DNA from 3 places in the Pseudomonas sp. HK3 genome. Region 2 is predicted to be linked to each of the others. Evidence: riboswitches for the same ligand, from Rfam matches in the RefSeq annotation. Region 2 holds a riboswitch; each other region holds the start of a gene.
The links. A riboswitch is a leader RNA that binds a small molecule or an ion and turns the genes downstream of it on or off. The one in region 2 is predicted to bind cobalamin.
Positions count from the first base shown of each region.

Region 1 (4,278 bases), 280 kb from region 2:
CGGCTGATTATCAGGCCCGCTTGGTGGTGGCTGCGGCGGTTTAGTTTGCTGGTTGGTGTTTTGTTGGCGACGGTGGTTGAGCACTAAGGCTTCTACCGCGTTAATATCGTCGAGGTTGATTGCTGCTCGTTGAGACCATGCACAATGGGCAAGCGCCGCGCGATACATCACAATGTCGGCACGCAAACCATCAACGCCTGCCTCGTGGCAACGCTTGGCAATCTCGGTACGCACACTGGCAGAACACGTAATACTGGGCAAACGCAATTGTGCGCTTTCAATGTTTTGTTTAAGCGTCTCCTGTTCCGTTAACCATTGCGACACAAATGCGAGCGGCTCTGTATCAAATCCCTCTCGGCGCTCAACCACTTCAACCCGTTGCTCAATACTCATCTCATTATGCAGTTCAACCGCTAAACCAAACCTGTCTTGTAATTGAGGTCGTAGCTCGCCCTCATCAGGGTTCATGGTGCCTAATAATAAAAATTGGGCAGCATGCTCATGGCTCAAACCATCTCGCTCAACACGATTAATACCGCTGGCCGACACATCCAGTAATACGTCCACTAAACCATCGTTAAGCAGATTCACTTCGTCTATGTATAAAATCCCACCATGGGCAGAGGCTAATAACCCAGGTTTAAACATGACTTGTTTATCGTGCAGCACTCGCTGTAAATCAAACGAGCCTAAAACACGATCGTCACTTGCCCCTAAAGGTAAGTTAACAAACACCGGCGACACACCTTGCGACGGTAAGATATCAACCAAGGCACGGGCCAAAGTCGTCTTTGCACTGCCACGAGGGCCACTGACCAACACCCCACCAATGGCTGGATTAATAGCGGCCAAGATCAGTGCTTGTTTAAATTCACGTTGGCCCGTTACAGCACAAAACGGAAACGACATGTTTATATTAGAATTAGACACAACAGATACACCTAGACCGTCGCGCGATACAAACGGCGTTCAAAGATAGGCATGTGTTGCAAACCGTGTAAGGTTTTTGCCAGTGCTAATAAACCAAGATCAATTAAGGGCTCAATTAATATAACTAAGCTGTACGCTGCGCAAAAAGACGCCACATTCATTAGGTTTTCGGCTCCAATGCCTTGACCATATACCGCCCAGAATGCAACCCAGCTGACAATGCCCCCTTGATACATCACTGATAATTTAAAGGTTTGCGCGTAAGTAAGATCTTTATAGGCAAGATTGGCGGGAATAATTGTTTTCGCCACCCACGCCATAGCAAATAAGGGGGCCAATAAGGTGGTGAGATTCATGCCGTATTGAGGCAAATCAAATGGCGCCAAGAACAGACCTTGCACCAATAACCCAGCCGCTAAACCCAGTGCAGCCGGTGCTACACCAAATAATAAAAATAACGTTGAGCCTAAAATGAAATGCACTTCGGAAACCCCCACGCTGTGGCGGGGCAGAACTTCAAAAAATGCCAATACCAATAACGTGGTTAGCAGGCTTTTGATGACAAATGATGCTGCGCCTTGGTGTTGAATCTGGTCCCATGATTGTTTTGCGGCATAAGCAAAAACAGTCAAGGCAGTGCCATAGCTGAGTAATAGTTTGGCGCCCGTTACGACGTGTGGCTCAATATGCATGACTGATTCCTTTAGGCTAACAATAGCCAGACACTTGTTGATGGTTTCACAACAAATCGGAATCAAAAATAAAGTCAGCCCATAATTATCATGGGCCCTTTTGCTTGGTGCACCAACGTGCACTGGGGAATCCCCAAACGCGATGCGCGACGAACAAAAGATCGGAGTCGACTTAAGCCACAACCCTTTCACCTAGGTGAAACGACGACTTAAGCTGGTGTGTATTCGGTACCTGACCTGCCGAACGACTTCTATATTCCTTCCGAATATCATTGAAGTTGGTATCAAGCAGGTCTCCTGGCTTGTGTCATTATTCAGCGTGAATACCCTTCCCGGAATGTCAGTTCCAGTGGATAACAGCTTAGCCTAAAGGCAATTTTGATCTATTAAGATCAGACACTTACAGTTGCGGAGGCAGCGACGGACTTAAACCGTTCTTCCCTTTTAACCCGACACAAAGGCCGGGCACTCGACGCACGAAGGGTATGCAAATAAGAGCATTGTGTCAATCAGGCGCCGTTAACTGTGCTTTCGCTAGCATTCACTTGCATGTTAATGCCTAAGAATTGCTCGCTTAAATCGGCCTTGTCTGTTGAATCAAGCTGCTGCCAGCTGTGTTTGATTTGTCGCCATGTTTTCACTTGAAAGCTTTTGGCGACACTGGCAAACGGCTGGCCATCAAGCGCCCCCTGATAAAGGGATTTGTTTCGCCAAAAAGCGGCTTCATTAAATTGTGTTTCGCCCGCGTCTTTGTGCTGCATATAAGCGGCTTCATTTTGTTGCATCAAGGGGTAAAATATTCGAACGATTTCTTGCAATAATGGGTTTAAATCTTCATCAATAATTAATGCACTTTCAGGTTTATTTTCTGAAAAGTCACCTTGATGAATTTTATTCAACCAAGCAAAAACATGTGGGGCTGTTGCTTTAATCCATCTTGCTACGCTGGGGTCAGTTAAGTTCATACCAAGCTGACCATACAGGCTCGCATCGGCTAGGGTAAATTGATGACCAAACAAATAAGGACGACGCTTAAAGATAGGTTCTAACGCATTTAATATATTTAAATAACTTTGTTCAATAAGGTCATGAGTTGCCGGAAAGTGATCATGACTTGGGGGCTGTTTCTTTTTATTTAAACCACCTATAGAAAAACCTGTTGGTGCAACGCTGAATAAATACGGTAAACGTCTAATTTGACGACGGCTAAAAAAATCATCGATCACAGAGCAAAACGGTGCAAACATCGCAGGCATTTCATTGGCCAACCGCCGTCCTGCGGTATTATCGATTGCCGATGTTTTCCAACGACTATGGTGTACCATGTATAGGCCAAACTCATCAAAGTATTCATCGATCAATTGAATTAAAAAGTGTACTTTTTTTTCACTGCCGACTTTAACCACACTGGTTGTATTCGTATTCTGATCTAGCCACGTTGCAATCGCTGATGAGTCATAAAGATTCTCTCCATTAGAGCCGAACAAAAAAGGCACCAAAGGAAACTCGTCATATTCTGTAAATTCAGGGTACGTCAATTTAAGCATGCCAACCTTAAGCAATTTAATGCGCAGTTGAACCCTCAGGTTTTCTAACGTGTGACCCTGGCTTGGAAAATCCCGAAATGGAATTTTTTTAGCGTTGAGCATCGCCGCAACTTTCAAATGAAATGGCGATAATTCTGACCCAGATAAAATCCAAGCGGTTTGAATATTTGATTGTCTAACGGAGGATTGTTCGTACGAGTGAGACATGACAGAGGCTTTCTAATTGTTATTATCTTGTCAGTCTATTACACATTTTATTATTGAGGCTAGTTTAAAAGCACACTCAAAAAAATAAACGATACCGTGCAATACGGTATCGTTCTTTTATGTATTATTTAGTGTCACTGATTTCATCCAGCTCAGTTTTCAGTTTTGGCAACTGACCCGTGCATTCTTTATGGCCAAGCTCGCCAAGTGCCGTACTCATGCGTTCAATTTTCTCATCCACTGCCTGCATATGATCAAGCAAGTTATGGATTGAACGCGCAATCGGGTCTGGCATTTCGTCTGTCATACCATAAGCATCAAAACCAATTTTGGTGGCCATCGCCTGACGACGACGATCAACTTCGGTATCGGCTTTTTTCACAATGACTCGTCCAGGAATACCCACCGCCGTTGCACCTGCTGGCACATCTTTGGTGACAACCGCATTGGAACCAACACGGCCATTTTCGCCAATCTCAACAGGCCCCAGTACTTTTGCACCCGCACCCACCACCACACCATCACGTAATGTTGGGTGACGCTTACCTTTATTCCACGATGTGCCACCTAATGTGACACCGTGATACAAGGTCACGTTGTCGCCTATTTCAGCGGTCTCTCCAATAACCACGCCCATGCCATGATCAATAAAGAAACGACGACCGATGGTGGCACCAGGGTGAATTTCGATGCCAGTGAACCAGCGACTAAAAAAGCTAATCATGCGTGCTAAGTACTGCAAACCATGCTTCCAACACCAATTCGCTAAACGGTAATGCATCAGAGCATGCAAGCCCGGATACGTCGTTAGCACTTCGAATGTGTTGCGTGCCGCTGGGTCTCGATCAAAGACGCATGCGATATCTTCTCGGATGTGTTTAAACACAAAAACTCCTAGTGTT
Region 1 is NZ_JBREXD010000001.1:2,034,875-2,039,152, reverse strand. Features, by position in the region: gene ACU6U9_RS09540 (ATP-binding protein) at 1-930, opposite strand, end outside; gene ACU6U9_RS09535 (energy-coupling factor ABC transporter permease) at 942-1,622, opposite strand; cobalamin riboswitch at 1,893-2,110, opposite strand; gene ACU6U9_RS09530 (glutathione S-transferase N-terminal domain-containing protein) at 2,132-3,376, opposite strand; gene cysE (serine O-acetyltransferase) at 3,501-4,262, opposite strand.
Region 1: it holds a riboswitch for cobalamin, as region 2 does, so the genes downstream of both, ACU6U9_RS09535 (energy-coupling factor ABC transporter permease) here and cbiB (adenosylcobinamide-phosphate synthase CbiB) in region 2, are expected to answer to the same signal.

Region 2 (4,278 bases):
ATTACCATCAGTTCCCGAAACCTGGGAAAATCAGCGTAGAGCTTTCTAAGCCTGCTGAAACTTCACGTGACCTTTCTCTAGCGTACAGCCCGGGTGTGGCTGAGCCAGTTAAGGCGATTGCAGAAGATCCAGAAAATGCTTATAAGTACACTGCCAAAGGCAACCTAGTAGCGGTTATTACAGACGGTTCTGCTATTTTAGGTTTAGGTAACTTAGGTCCTTTAGCTTCTAAGCCTGTTATGGAAGGTAAGTCTCTACTTTTCAAACGTTTTGCTGGTGTTGATTCAATTGATATTGAAGTTGAATCTGAAAGCCCACAAGCGTTCATCGACACCGTTCGTCGCATTGCAAATACCTTCGGCGGTATTAACCTTGAAGATATCAAAGCACCAGAATGTTTTGAAATCGAACGTGTTCTTAAAGAACAGTGCAACATCCCAGTTTTCCATGATGACCAACACGGCACAGCGATCGTAACGGTTGCGGGTATGTTGAACGCACTTGAAATTCAAGGCAAAAAAATTGAAGACGCTAGCATGGTTGTATTAGGTGCGGGCGCAGCTGCAATTTCTTGTTCTAAGCTGCTAATCAGCGCAGGCATGAAACCAGCCAACATTTACATGCTTGACCGTAAGGGTGTTATCCACTCAGGTCGTGAAGATCTAAATCAATATAAAGCTATGTTTGCTGTTGAAACGGACAAACGTACTTTAGAAGACGCAATGGACGGTGCTGATATCTTCCTTGGTCTTTCTGGTCCTGATCTATTGGCACCTGAGCTGTTAGCGAAAATGGCTCCAAACCCAATCGTGTTTGCTTGTTCTAACCCTGATCCAGAAATCGCGCCAGCACTTGCTCATGAAGTACGTGATGACTTGATCATGTCAACGGGTCGTTCTGATTACCCGAACCAAGTAAACAATGTACTAGGTTTCCCATTCATCTTCCGTGGTGCACTTGACGTTCGTTCAACGGCTATCAACGAAGAGATGAAACTAGCAGCGGCTTATGCCATTGCTAAGTTAGCAAAAGAGCCTGTTACTCAAGAAGTGTTAACAGCTTACGGCGTTGACTCTATGGAATTCGGTAAAGAATACATCATCCCTAAAGCGACGGATTCTCGTCTTTTAGGTATCGTATCAAATGCAGTAGCACAAGCGGCTGTTGATACTGGTGTTGCTGCTTTGCCTATGCCAGCTAACTACCCGCTTAAGTCTATTTCAGACATCTAAGAAGGCGAGTAAAATGCTAGCAGCATTGTAAATGCTGCCTAAAAAGAAACCCAAATGCTTCGCGGTATTTGGGTTTTTTTATGGGGCTCTGTTTGACGGATAACTGGGTTGAGTCATGTGTGTCTGAATTGACCCATAGTTTAAAACAACGTATAACAGCGCCACATGTTATTTGATGCCAAGCATCATCAGGGAATACGGTGAGCCGACTATATTGGTCAGGTAAGTCCGTAACTGTACCCGCAACTGTAAGGGCCTTACTGTTTAGTAAGGCTTAAGTCAGATACCTGAAATAACACTGTATTGAACCGGGCGGGGATTACCTGGCAATGATCTTTTCACGTTTGGTGTGATGCCATTTGTTTTTCTGATCTGTCTATTATCCCGGTTTAGCGTTCGCCTTTGCTAATGGAGCCGTGATGACACGTATAGTATTTTCTGCCGTTCTTCTTTGTTTTTTATACGAGCAGGTTTCTTTGTTCGCATGCAGTCTATTGCAAAGCTTGTTTGTAATAAAAAACCATGTGTTAGCAACGGCATTTTTAAACGGTCAATAATCAAATGCCTTTACTCCTTGAAAGCGCCATTATTATTTTAAGTGCCCTCATTTTAGATGCCTTATGTGGAGAGGTAAAACGCTTCCATCCGTTGGTGATATTTGGTCATTATGTAACGCGTTGTGAGCAGTTTTTTTATCCTAAAAAAGAAGTGAAACAAGCGGCCATATTAATGCGTGGTATGTTGTCTTGGTGTGCCGCGGTATGCGTACCGACAAGTCTTTTATTGAGTGTGTATGTGATAAGCCCAGATTGGCTGCAAACTTTATTGAGTGTGATTGTGTTGTATTTTGCCATTGGCGCACGCAGTTTATCTGAGCACGGTAATGAGGTAGCAAAACCATTGTTCGCTAATGATATGCTTAAAGCGCGAGAACAGCTTAGCATGATAGTGAGCCGAGATACTCAAGATTTAAATGAGACACAAATTAGCAGCGCCACCGTCGAAACCATCACCGAAAATACTCACGATGCCGTCATCGCCCCTATTTTTTGGTTTTTAGCGTTGGGTGTCGCTGGTGTTATTGTATTTCGCTTAGCCAATACATTGGATGCCATGTGGGGCTACCGCAATGCGCGCTATGAGTACTTTGGTAAATTCAGCGCACGAGTGGATGATGTATTGGGCTGGCCCAGTGCTAGGCTTACAGTGGGTTTGTTTATAATAATTAGTGTCTTAAAAGGCCGTATTAAAGGTGTACTGCGCATTAATACATGGGCGCGTAGCTGGTATAGCCCAAATGCCGGGCCGGTGATGGCGGCAGGGGCATTTGCATTGAATGTACGTTTAGGCGGCCCAGCCCCTTATCACGGTGTGCTAAAATCTCGGCCTTGGTTGGGTGATGGTGAGCAGCCTAAGGCCGCACACATAAAACAATCAATATTATTAATGTACCAAAGCAGTTATGTTTTGGTTTGTATTTTATTCGCAGTGGGCGCCATACAATGGCTTTATTAACAGCGCAAAATCTTAGTTGGCTGGTGAGTGATAACGCCATTGTCAAAGATGTGAGCTTTAGCATTAACAAAGGCCAATTTGTGGGATTAATCGGCCCTAATGGTGCAGGAAAGTCCAGTTTGATGCGCTGCTTGTATCGGGTAAACGCGCCTACGTCTGGCCACGTTTTATTTGAAAAAAATGATGTGTGGCAGTTATCGGCAAAAGATAATGCAAAAAATATGTCGGTTATTTTGCAAGAACACAGTGATCATTTAGGTTTAACCGTGCGCGATGTGGTGTCGCAAGGCTTAACCCCTCATAAAAAGTTATTCCAATGGGATGATGAAAAAGACGCGGCACAAATAGATGCAATAATGCAGCAAATGGACATTACCGAATTAAAGCGTAAGCCGTTTCAATTATTATCCGGTGGTGAAAAACAACGGGTCATGCTGGCCCGTGCATTAGCGCAAAATACTGAATTGCTCATCATGGATGAACCCACCAATCATTTAGATGTTCATTACCAAACCGATATGATGGCCAAGGTGAAATCGTTAAATAAAACCATACTGGCGTCGTTTCATGATTTAAATTTAGCGGCCGCGTTTTGCGATTACATCTTAGTGTTAGATAAAGGCCAGCTAGTGGCCAGTGGCACGCCAACACAAGTACTAACACAAACATTGATTAATAATGTGTTTCGCACTCATACCATGGTTGATACGCACCCTGTCAATGGTCATCCAAGAATTACTTACCAATATCATGATTAAATTATTCAGTTATATTTTCATAGGGTTTTGCATTGTATTAATCAGTGCGGTGATGGCTGTGAGTTTTGGTGCGGCCAATATTTCAAGTGGCGATGTGTTATCGGTTTTATTTAGTCTAGTGGGCGGTGAAAGTGATGTGTCTGATATTAAGCAGCGTATTATTCTTGAACTGCGCATTCCTCGTTTGATTCTTGCTTTTTTAACGGGTGCGGGTTTGTCATTAGCCGGTGCTGTGTTACAAACCGTCACCCGTAACCCATTAGCCGACCCCTATTTATTTGGTATTGCATCGGGCGCATCGTTTGGTGCGGTATTGGTGATAGCTTCTATTAGTGGCGGTGCCGGTTGGGCAGTTGGCCAGATGAGTATTACCACAGGCGCATTTATAGGTGCCGCGTTTTCAGTTTTAATTGTTTTGAGTTTAGCGGGGCGCGGCGTGCAAATTGAACGCATGCTACTGGCCGGTGTGGCATCGTCGTTTATGTTCAGTGCGGGCACCAGTTTGGTGTTATATGCATCTGACCCAGAAGCGGCGGCGTCATTATTGTTTTGGACATTAGGCAGTTTTACTCGCGCAAATTGGAATAACTTATTGGTACCAAGTGTTGTGATTATGAGTTGCTTGGTTTTATTTTTAGGGTATTCACGTGCATTAAAAGCCGTGTTGGCAGGGGATGAAACGGCAAAAACCCTTGGTGTCAATGTGACACGATTACGCATGGGCATGTTGCTGTTAAGTTCGTTGCTTACCGCAACCTTAGTGGCTAATACAG
Region 2 is NZ_JBREXD010000001.1:1,752,438-1,756,715, forward strand. Features, by position in the region: gene ACU6U9_RS08170 (malic enzyme-like NAD(P)-binding protein) at 1-1,232, shown strand, start outside; cobalamin riboswitch at 1,380-1,541, shown strand; gene cbiB (adenosylcobinamide-phosphate synthase CbiB) at 1,794-2,747, shown strand; gene ACU6U9_RS08180 (ABC transporter ATP-binding protein) at 2,735-3,505, shown strand; gene ACU6U9_RS08185 (FecCD family ABC transporter permease) at 3,498-4,278, shown strand, end outside.

Region 3 (4,278 bases), 1.6 Mb from region 2:
TTTATGTGATTTTATATTTTATTAATCGCCTAATTATTCGGCCGATATTTTCTTTAACCGATACCACGAATGAAATCGCCATGGAACAAAACTATGGCCTGCGTGCTCGTCGTTTTTACCCTGATGAAATTGGCACACTGGCAGAGAATTTCAACTATATGCTTAATCGCATTGAACAAGATGACATGATGCTACGCCAAGAAAAAGAAAAAGCGGAGCAAGCTAGACAGCGAGCATTAGAGCTTTCAAAAAAAATGCATGACACCAATGCTCGCTTAGGTTTTGAAGTAAAAGTAAGAGCGCGAGTTGAACATAAACTTACTGATTTCCAGCACTACCTCAATAATATTATTGACTCGATGCCCAGTGCCATTATTGCAATTGATCATGAACTAAAAGTCACACAATGGAATAAAGGTGCCACTCAAATTACACATATAAAACGGGATGATGCTATTTATCAGCCGTTGGAAGAGTCCTGTGGTTTTCTATTTACTTACCTTACCCTGATAACCAACTCACTTGAGAAAAAAGTCATCAATAAAGTTGAACGTATCTCGTTTGATTTTAAAGGACAAAAAAGCATTTTGGATTTAACCATTTATCCACTTGATGACACCACGCACTCAGGCGCAGTTATCCGCATTGATGACGTCACTCAGCGAACCCAAATGGAAGACATGATGGTGCAATCTGAGAAAATGATGTCACTTGGTGGGTTAGCGGCCGGCATGGCTCACGAAATTAATAACCCGCTGGGGGCGATTGTTCAAACCGTACAAAACATCAAACGTCGCTTAAACCCTGATATAAGAAAAAATATTGAAAGCGCTGAAGAAGTCGGCGATAGCATGGAAAATATTCGAGCGTATATCGAAAAGCGAGGCATATTCTCTTTCTTAAATAATATATCCCAAGCCGGTGAACGCGCCTCAACCATCGTTAACAACATGTTGCAATTTAGCCGCCAGAGCCCTAAAAAGTTACAACCCCAAAATTTGCATCACATTATTGATCGCTCTATTAGCATTGCTAAAAACGAATATAGTTTAAGTAAAGGTTATGATTTTAAAGCCATTGACCTGATAAAAGATTTTGATCTGACCTTAATGGATGTGCCTTGTATTCCATCAGAGATCGAGCAAGTCATACTGAACCTTTTAAAAAATGCCGCACAAGCATTACAAGACTACAAACAGACAAAAGAATTTGACTTAGACTGGTATAGTCAAATTCAAATCAGTACCCGCAAAAATAACCAAATGGCCGAATTAATCATTGAAGACAATGGCCCAGGTATGGATGAAGACACCACTCGTCATATATTTGAACCCTTCTTTACCACCAAGGAAGTCGGTATGGGTACAGGCCTTGGGCTATCCGTCTCATTTTTCATTATTACCAACCATCACCTTGGGCAAATGCGCGTTCAAAGCAGCATAGGCAACGGCACTCGCTTCACCATCATGCTGCCATTTGCGAGCCAAGAACAAACCACTAACAGCACCCCAGCCTAGCCCTAGGCAAGGTGAATCGCCTTGACCTTTAGCTCATGCTTTCGTAGTATGCGCGCTACTTTTAGGTGCTTTGACTGTTATCTTAGGTCAAAGTTAAACGGGAAACTGGTGCCCCTGTAGACCCTACAGCCACTCCAGTGCTGCCCCCGCAACGGTAAACAACTTAGATTTAACACACTGCCACTGAGCAAGCTTGGGAAGGCGTTAAATCATGAATCGTAAGGTTTGAGTTGTGAGCCCGGATACCGGCCTAATCATCTATAAACTGTAGTTGCGGTGGGCGACGAAGTGGCAGCACGTTCTATATTTTTCATTTGCTGGTTACTTACTGTTGTCTAACCTTGGTTGGTTAGTGTGAAACTTATTAGTCATTTACCTCTGTTATTCTGTTTGAGCTTAATGCTATTGCCATGTGTATCTGCCGCTAAAGATGCACAATTGGATAAAATTGAAATAACTGGGAATAACTCAACGACCAATAGTGCTCTTAATCAGCAATTTTATTCTAGGGACTATTTTATAGGGAAGTTCCAAAATTTATCTGACGTCTTACAGCTCACACCAGGTGTTCAAGTAAGACGATCCTCATATGGGAATCCTCCCAAAATATCCATTCGCGGCTCAACTCATAAACAAGTCACCTTTATTATTGATGGCCAAGTGATCAATACGGCACAATCAGGCTCTTTTAATGTTGACTTAATTCCACTACAACAAATTGAGTCTATTGAAGTATTGCAGTCTGGGAACTCTAGTGGGGTTCAGGCAATCGGTGGCATCATATCAATCACAACAATATCACCTAAAAATAAAAACAATGTATCTCTATCCACTGGTAGCTTTAGCCATAAAGAAATAGGCGTTTCATTATCAGGTAAAGTGCACGGCAACTTAATCATTAGCGCCAATCATGCGTCAAATTCTGGAGACTATGAATACCCTGTACCTTCACCAATTGATGATCCTAATGATAAAAATAGAATTGAAAAAATAAAGAACAATCAATACAAAAATAAATCGATCTTACTTAAATGGAACAACCACAAGTTAGAAAACTTAAATGTGGACCTTAAAACTCAGTATACTGACACTGAAAAAAACATTCCAAACTTCCAAATGAACGATAACGGAAACAATGCATTCCTAGAAGAAAAAAAGTGGTCTCATGATATCGGTTTAAAATGGGATATTAGTAAGCACCTTTCATCACAAACAAACGCTGGAATATCAAAATCAGATGAAAAGTATGAAGATATCAATGGTATTTTAAGTTATACACCAACATCTAATAAGTATGAAAATGAGAACTACTATATATTCGAAAACATATCGCTATTAAAAAACAACTCAATTTATGATATTTCTTTAAACTCCAACACAGAAAAATACAGTGAAGATAAAACACTCATTCTAGATAGTAAAAAATGTACCAGCTCTATATCTGTATGTGATGCTATTGCCAAACAAAATAAAACCTCAATCACATTAAGTTACAGCTATATTGCATCAGGATTTGATACATCCATAAACATCAATAATACGTGGCTAAATAGGGTACAAGATAATCGTACCGGCGTTTCATCAGAAAATGAAATCAATCAAGAATTCAATACTTGGGGGCTCTATTACCAGAGTCGTAATTGGCCCATAGGGAACTTACGATTAGATATCGGCAAGGGTATTCGACTCCCCTCATTATTTGAACTATTCGGAGATAGAGGTTTATTAAAAAGTAACCCTAGTATTCTTCCTGAGAGTTCAATTAATCGCAGCCTCGAATTTACATTTAATGAAGTAAAAATTGATAGCACTGATATTAATATTGCAACCAGTATTTATACAAAAGAAATTAGCGATGCAATCGTACCGATATATTCAGGGTTTGTTGGTAGCTATAGCAACACTTCATCGGCAGATATTATTGGTTATCAAGTAAATATAACTATCAATAAAGAAAATATAGGTTTTTCGCTTCAAAAAACGGTACAAGATAGTTCAACAGAGTCGTTAATAAAGTCATTTAACGATAAAAAGTTAGCAGGTATATTTCATGAAAAAACAATTTATAGCATGATTTGGAACATCAATAAATACTCTAATATTTCTTTAACACATCAAACTGAATCTGGGCTTTACATTGATATGGCCAACCTTAATCCTAGTATCAAGAATCAAACCACAGGATTCAAGTTCAGTTATGCTATCGAAAATAGTTCTTTTAATCTGTCAGTTAACAACTTATTTGACAATGAATATTATGACCAAAATAACCGCCCGGTTATTGATCGAAATATCTCATTGAATGTTCAACACCAATTTTAAATGGAGAATAACATCATGATAAATAAACTAAAAATATACACTATAATAATAGCTGTATTATTTGTATCAGCTTGCGGTAGCGATGATCGATCAAATGTAGAAACACCTAAACTTCCAGAAACACCTGAAACACCTGAAACACCTGAAACACCAGAAACACCTGCATGTGATGATGATTTTAATTTAGCAATACAAACAGTTGCACCAAATTATGGGGCAAGTAGTGCAGTCGCACTTGGGTGTTCTAGCACCGCAACCATCACTGATTCATTACTCATCAAAGGGGACAGTGATTATTCTATCTCTACAGGCCGTGATAGCTTTTATCATATCGGACGTAGTGGTATTGATACCATTGCAAAATATCAGTTTGAAACCAGTAACTTACAAGATTGGGAGTATTCAACAAACAACGCAGGCGAAGCAGGTTCATCGAACC
Region 3 is NZ_JBREXD010000001.1:116,230-120,507, forward strand. Features, by position in the region: gene ACU6U9_RS00435 (ATP-binding protein) at 1-1,517, shown strand, start outside; cobalamin riboswitch at 1,564-1,785, shown strand; gene ACU6U9_RS00440 (TonB-dependent receptor plug domain-containing protein) at 1,872-3,839, shown strand; gene ACU6U9_RS00445 (hypothetical protein) at 3,855-4,278, shown strand, end outside.
Region 3: it holds a riboswitch for cobalamin, as region 2 does, so the genes downstream of both, ACU6U9_RS00440 (TonB-dependent receptor plug domain-containing protein) here and cbiB (adenosylcobinamide-phosphate synthase CbiB) in region 2, are expected to answer to the same signal.